Regions from separate parts of the Kitasatospora sp. NPDC058965 genome, predicted to be linked through region 1. Evidence: riboswitches for the same ligand, from Rfam matches in the RefSeq annotation. Region 1 holds a riboswitch; each other region holds the start of a gene.
The links. Region 1 has a riboswitch for cyclic di-AMP ahead of ACFW1A_RS29720 (glycoside hydrolase family 16 protein). Riboswitches for the same ligand answer to the same signal wherever they lie in the genome.
Positions count from the first base shown of each region.

Region 2: it holds a riboswitch for cyclic di-AMP, as region 1 does, so the genes downstream of both, ACFW1A_RS17940 (NlpC/P60 family protein) here and ACFW1A_RS29720 (glycoside hydrolase family 16 protein) in region 1, are expected to answer to the same signal.
Region 3: it holds a riboswitch for cyclic di-AMP, as region 1 does, so the genes downstream of both, ACFW1A_RS17340 (hypothetical protein) here and ACFW1A_RS29720 (glycoside hydrolase family 16 protein) in region 1, are expected to answer to the same signal.

Region 1 covers NZ_JBHYKG010000239.1:7,178-9,399, reverse strand. Annotated here, with positions in the region: gene ACFW1A_RS29725 (pseudouridine synthase) at 1-494, shown strand, start outside; cyclic di-AMP (ydaO/yuaA leader) riboswitch at 589-768, shown strand; gene ACFW1A_RS29720 (glycoside hydrolase family 16 protein) at 778-2,222, shown strand, end outside.
Region 2 covers NZ_JBHYKG010000096.1:5,213-7,434, reverse strand. Annotated here, with positions in the region: gene ACFW1A_RS17945 (NlpC/P60 family protein) at 1-668, shown strand, start outside; cyclic di-AMP (ydaO/yuaA leader) riboswitch at 1,026-1,178, shown strand; gene ACFW1A_RS17940 (NlpC/P60 family protein) at 1,182-2,222, shown strand, end outside.
Region 3 covers NZ_JBHYKG010000090.1:18,511-20,732, forward strand. Annotated here, with positions in the region: gene ACFW1A_RS17335 (response regulator transcription factor) at 1-737, shown strand, start outside; cyclic di-AMP (ydaO/yuaA leader) riboswitch at 871-1,041, shown strand; gene ACFW1A_RS17340 (hypothetical protein) at 1,045-2,222, shown strand, end outside.

The sequences.
Region 1 (2,222 bases):
GGCTGGACCGGCTGACCGCCGGACTGGTGCTCTTCGTGGTCCGCCCCGGTGCGCGCGGCGCCTACCAGGGGCTGTTCCGCGAGCGCCTGGTGCGCAAGGAGTACCTGGCGGTGGCCCGGTTCGACCCCGGGCTGGCACTGCCGCGCACGGTGCGCAACCGGATCGTCAAGGAGCGCGGCGTGATCGCCGCCCACGAGGAGGCGGGCCCGGTCAACGCGGAGAGCCGGATCGAGCTGCTGGAGCGCCGCGGCCCGCTCGGGCTGTACCGGCTGGAGCCGCACACCGGCCGCACCCATCAGCTGCGCCTGCACATGTGCTCGCTCGGCCTGCCGCTGCTCAACGATCCGGTGTACCCCGAGGTGCTGCCGGCGGCCGACCCGCAGGACTTCCGGAACCCGCTCCAACTGCTCGCCAACCGACTGGAGTTCACCGATCCGCTGACCGGTCGCGAGGTCTGCCTGCAGTCCGGGCGTACGCTCGCGGCATGGGTGTGAGCTGTGTCATAGCAGGCGGTCCTGACTTGTTCCGGCCGGGCCGGCTGCCTAGCCTGCTCCAATCGCTCGCGGCTCGCGAGCACCGCCGACGGGACGCCGAATCCCGTCCACCCGTCGGCGGCGGACCCAGCAACGACACGGACGGGAGCGGGGGAACCAGGTAAGCGCCCGGTCTCACGTTCCCGCGTGCGGCCAGGCTTGGGGTGAAGCCGCTCCCACGGCGGCCGGGCTACTCGGCCCGAACCCGACAGCTCACCTCGCAGGCGTCACAGAGGACCCTGCCATGCGCATGCAGCTCCATGCCCGGCGGCGACGCGGTGCCCACCGCGCGGCCGGCCGCACCCGCTACCCCGTGGTACCCGGACGGATCGGCGCCGTCGCCGGATCCGCCGTCATCCTGCTGACCGCCCTCGGCAGCGCCCAGGCCGACGCCAGCACGCCCCGCGTCGTGGAGGACCGGCTCACGCCGAGCACCTTCGCCGCCGACACCCCGGGCACCGCCGCGCTGACCGTGCACTCCGCCGCCTGCCTGACCGCGCGCTCCCTCGGAGTGGCGGTGCGCAGCGCGAACGGGGCGAACTTCGACTTCCCGGGGGCGGCGCACGGGGTGCGGGTCTGCTCGGACGGGGTGAGCCTGACCACCGGCGCCCGGACGCTGCCGGCCGGCACGTACCGCGAGTTCGGGTACTGGCAGGACTCGGCCGGGCGGTACCACAACCTGCCTGCTCAGACGCTGACGGTGGGGAAGGCGGTGACGCCCTCCCCGTCCCCGTCCCCCTCCTCGTCGCCGAGCGCCGGCCCGAGCCAGAGCCCCACCGCGAGTGCCACGCCGTCCGCGTCCGCCACGCCGACCCCTTCGGCCTCGCCCACGGCTGCGGGTACCCCCACGGCGGCGCCCACGCCCACGCCGACCGCTACGGCGACCACCGGCTCGCCCAGCCCGTTCGCGACGCCGACCCCGACCCCGACGCCGTCGTCCACCCCCACCGGCACGCCCAGCTCGACCCCCAGCCCGAGCAGCACCGGCCCCGCCCCCACCTGGTCCGAGGACTTCGCCGGCGAGAACGTGCCGCTCGGCAGCTGGACCGGCTGCTCGGCCAACGGGCCCGTCCAGAACAGCCACTGCACCGGTCTGCCCGCAGGGGTGGACGCCAAGTGGTGGGCCTACCCGAGCGGCTGGCAGGACACCTCCAAGAACGGCACCTACGACCCGTCCAAGACCCTGTCCATCGCCAACGGTCAGATGAACATCCACCTCAACCGGGACAACGCCGGCACCTGGGTGGCCGCGCCGCTGCCCAAGCTCCCCGGCGCGGTGGGCAAGGACGGCGGTGTGCAATACGGGAAGTTCGAGATCACCTGGAAGGCCACTTCGGCCGCCGGCTTCAAGACCGCCTTCCTGCTCTGGCCGGACGGCGATGTCTGGCCGCAGAACGGTGAGATCGACTTCCCCGAGGGCAACCTGAACGGCAACATCTCCGCGTTCATGCACCGCCAGGGCGCCACCTCCGGCTCCGACCAGGACGCCTACGGGACCTCGGTGGCCGAGGCCGGCACCTGGCACACCAGCACCATCGACTGGGAGCCGAACAGCCTGACCTTCTCGCTGGACGGCAAGGTGATCGGCCACTCCACCAGCGCCGTCCCGTCCGGCCCGATGCACTGGGTGCTCCAGGCCGAGACCTCCATCGGCGGCGCGGTGCCGTCGGTGGGCAGCTCGGCGGACAT
Region 2 (2,222 bases), on a different contig from region 1:
ACTCGGACCCGCAGTCCTACCTGGCCCAGGCCTCCAGCATGCAGATGGCCACCACCAGCGAGACCGACGCGCTCAAGGGCCTGCAGGGCGAGCAGCGCAAGCTGGACCAGGAGAAGAAGGAAGCGGCCGACGTGCTGGCCGAGCTGGACCGCTCCACCCAGGCGCTGAACCAGGCCAAGTCGGACATCCAGTCCAAGCTGACCGCCGCGCAGAAGCTGCTGAACTCGCTCAGCGCCTCGGACCGGGCCGCGCTGCAGGCCGAGGACCGCGCCTCGCGCAGCGACCTGCGCCCGCCGATCAACCTGCCGCCGGCCTCCGGCTACGCCGCCGCCGCGGTGCAGGCCGCGCTCAGCAAGCTGGGCCACTCCTACGTGTGGGGCGCCTCGGGCGCCAACACCTTCGACTGCTCGGGCCTGACCCAGTGGTCGTACGCGCAGGCCGGCGTCTCGCTGCCGCGCACCACCTACGAGCAGGTCAACGTCGGCGCCGCGGTGCCGAGCCTGGCCCAGGCCCAGCCGGGCGACCTGATCTTCTACGGCCAGGACCTGCACCACGTGGCGATGTACATCGGCAACGGCCAGGCGGTGCACGCCCCGCACACCGGCGACGTGGTCCGGGTCGCGCAGGCCACCTCGATCGGCAGCATCTCGGCGATCCGCCGGCCGTGACCGGGCCGGCCGGACCCCGGCCGTCCGCCCGGCGCCGCCCGCCGCCCTCCCTCGAACCCCGCCCCCGCTGACCCGCCGTCGGGTCGGCGGGCGCCGGGCCGGCCTGAGGGCCCGTCAACCGCTCGCTGTGATCCGGGACACCTGTTCGTGTGCCGCACGATCAGCGCGCGGTGATCCGCATATCACCCACAGTCAAAGTTGGGCGTTTCTTCCGACAAAGATTTGAACAGATCACGGACCTGTTACTAGGGTCGTCATCCGGACCCACCGTCTTGGCGTCCACCCGGCCGGGTGGCAGCGGGGGTTACCGCCGAGTCCGGAAAGCGGCACGGGCAGTTGACTGCCCGACGGGGAGCCCCTGCGGGGGAGCCGTGGACCGGAGCCGGGGAACCACACGTTCCTCCGGGGTGAATCGGCGCCAGGTCGGCCGCGAGGTCGGTGAGGCGTCGTAGGGCAGCCTTCCAGCCCGAACCCGTCAGCTCACCCGGTAGGCGGTCGTAGGAAGAAGGATTCGTGGCGTCCCATCGTCGTCCCAAGCCCGTCGGCCGAACACGCGCGTCGATCCTGACCGCCGCAGCCGCCACCGCAGTCGCCCTCTCCACGCAGGGAGCGGCGCACGCCGACCCGGCGCCCACGCTGGACCAGGTCAAGGCCCAGGTCGACGACCTGAACGGCCAGGCCGAGGCGGCGAGCCAGGCCTACGAGGGGGCCCAGGCCAAGCAGCAGACGCTGCAGAAGCAGGTCGGCGACCTGCAGGACCAGGTGGCCCGCCAGCAGGACCAGGTCACCACCCTCCAGTACGGACTCGCCTCGGTGGCCGCGGACCAGTACGCGAACGGCGGCATCTCGCCGACCGTGCAGTTGATGCTCAACTCGCACCCGGACACCTTCCTCACCCAGGCCGGCTCGCTCAACGAGCTGAACAGCAGCCAGACCTCGTCCCTGAAGGAACTCCAGGGCGAGCAGCGCAAGCTGGACCAGGACAAGGCCGAGGCGCAGGGCAAGCTCGCCGAGCTGGACGCCACCACCAACCAGCTGAAGGCCGCCAAGGACGACGTCCAGGCCAAGCTGAAGAAGGCCCAGGACCTGCTCAACTCGCTGACCGAGCAGCAGAAGCAGGCGATCGCCGCGCAGGAGGCGAAGGCCGCCGCCGACGCCCAGGCCGCCGCGGCCAAGGCCGCCGCGCCGAGCCAGACCGCCTCCCGGGACACCACCCGCCCCGACCTGAGCGCCGTCCCGGCCGGCTCGCACGCGCAGGCCGCGATCGCCGCCGCCGTCTCGAAGTTGGGCTCGCCGTACGTCTACGGCGCCACCGGCCCCGGCACCTTCGACTGCTCGGGCCTGACCCAGTGGGCGTACGCGCAGGCCGGCGTCTCGCTGCCGCGCACCTCGCAGGAGCAGGCCTCGGCCGGCACCAACGTGGGCACCAACATCGCCAACGCGCAGCCCGGCGACCTGATCGTGTACTTCGAGGACATGCACCACGTGGCGATCTACGTGGGCGGCGGGCAGATCATCCACGCCCCGCACACCGGTGCCGTGGTGCGCTACGAG
Region 3 (2,222 bases), on a different contig from region 1:
TGAGCGTGTCCGGGGAGGCCGGGTTGCGGCGCATCTGCGCGGTGATCGACCTGCTGCTCGACGCCGTCGACGAGGAGAGCCTGCTGCCGGCGCTGTTCCCGCTGCTGCTGCGCACCGTGCCCGGTGACGGGCTGACCTGGGCGGTCCGCACCCCGGCGGGGCGTGTTCCGCTGCACACCCCGCAGGGGCTGTTCGGTCCGGCGGCACTGGCCGGCTTCTACCGGAACGCGGCGGCCGACCCGCTCTTCCGGCACACGGACGTGACCGGCCCCGGGGTCCCGGTGCGCCGCTCGGACCTGCAGTCGCTGACCGACTACCACCGGCTCGGCACCTACCGGGAGGCGCTGCGCGCGGCGGGCGCCGAGCACCAGCTGGCGATGGCCTTCCCGGCCGGGTGGGCGCCGGCCGGGCGGCGCACGGTGGCCATGGTGGTGCACCGGTCCGGCAGCGACTTCACCGACGCCGACCTGGACTCGGCGGCCCTGCTGCGGGCCCGCCTCAGCCACGCGCTGGACCGGCTGTCCCCGCCCCCGCCGCCGCCCCCGCCGGGGCAGTTGACGCAGCGTGAGGCGGCGGTGCTGGAGCTGCTGGCCGAGGGGCTGACCGACCGTCAGATCGGACACCGGCTGGCGGTCTCCGCCCGCACCGTGGACAAGCACCTGGAGCACGCCTACGCCAAGCTGCAGGTGCACAGCCGGGTGGCCGCGGCCGCCCGCTGGCGGGCCGGTGGGCGCTGATCCGGGCCGGTTCCGGGCCGGTGTGAGCCAGATCGCGTTGATGACGATCTTCTCATCTGCCTAGCCTGCAGGCTGTCCGCCGCATCGGCGGGCCCAGCCGCCGGGACGCCGAGTCCTGCCTGCCCGGCGGTCGGCTCCCACAGCACCGGTACAGGCAGGAGCGGGGGACCCACAGCTCTTCGCCGTGCCCTCCCTCGCCGTTCGCGGGCGTGGGCCCGGCTCGGGGTGAAGCCGTGCACCCACGGCCGGGCCATCTTGCGGTCCGAACCCGACAGCTAACTCCGAAGGCGTCGCAAGAGGACCGCTCATGATCCGCTCTGCCACGCCCGCCCGCCTCGGGGTCGTCGCCGGCTCGCTCGCCCTGCTCGCCGTCCCGATGGTCGGCCAGGCCCAGGCCTGGTCCTGGGGCACCGCCCGGCCCGGCCCGGCGGCCACGCCGACCGTCAGCCAGGACGTGCTGACCCCCACCACCGCCACCGCCGGTGCCGCCACCACCGCCCAGCTGTCCGTGCACGCCGGCTCCTGCTTCACCGTGCAGACCCTGGGCGTCGGCGTCCGGGACGCGGCCGGCAACAACCTGGACTTCCCGGGGTCGCACAGCAACGTCCAGCTCTGCCCGTGGACCACCACGATGACCACCGGCAGCCGCAGCTTCCCGGCCGGCACGTACACCGTGTTCGGCTACTACCAGGACCAGGGCGGCGCCTGGCACAACCTGCCGAGCAAGCAGCTGACGGTCGGCGGGTCGGCCTCGACCCCGGCACCGGCCCCCGCGCCGCAGCCGACCCCGACCCCCGCGCCCACCCCGACCCCGGCGCCCGCGGCGCCGGTGGCCGGCAAGTCGCTGACCTGGTCGGACGAGTTCAACGGCCCGCTCGACAGCAGCCGGTGGAACACGAGCACCAGCAGTGCCTACAAGTACGGGACCCACAACCCGGACGACAACAAGCTCGACTGGATCGACCCGTCCGACGTCAAGGTCGCGGGCGGCACCGCCACCTTCACCGCCCAGCCGTCCAGCCACACCCTGGAGAACGGCAAGCAGGCCTGGACCACCGGCCTGCTGACCACCGAGGGCACCAGCGGGAACTTCAAGGTGAAGACCGGCGACTACGCCGAGACCCGGGTCCAGCTGCCGACCGGCAGCGGTGCCTGGCCGGCGCTGTGGACCTGGCAGAACGGCGGCAACGAGATCGACTCGTTCGAGTACCACCCGGACAACCCGAACCTGCTGGAGCTGACCAACCACGTCAACTCCGCGGTGAAGTACTACACCGACGCCTCCGCGGTGAAGGCCGGCCAGTGGGTGACCATCGGCACCTACTACGGGGCCACCTCGGTGGACTGGTACGTCAACGGGGTCAAGGTGTTCTCCGACGGCACCGGGGTCGGCGCCAACTGGTCGGCCAACCTGATCCTCAACCTGTCGGTCACCGCCGGCCAGTACCACCCGGGCCCGGTCGGCTCCGCGCCGATCAGCTTCGC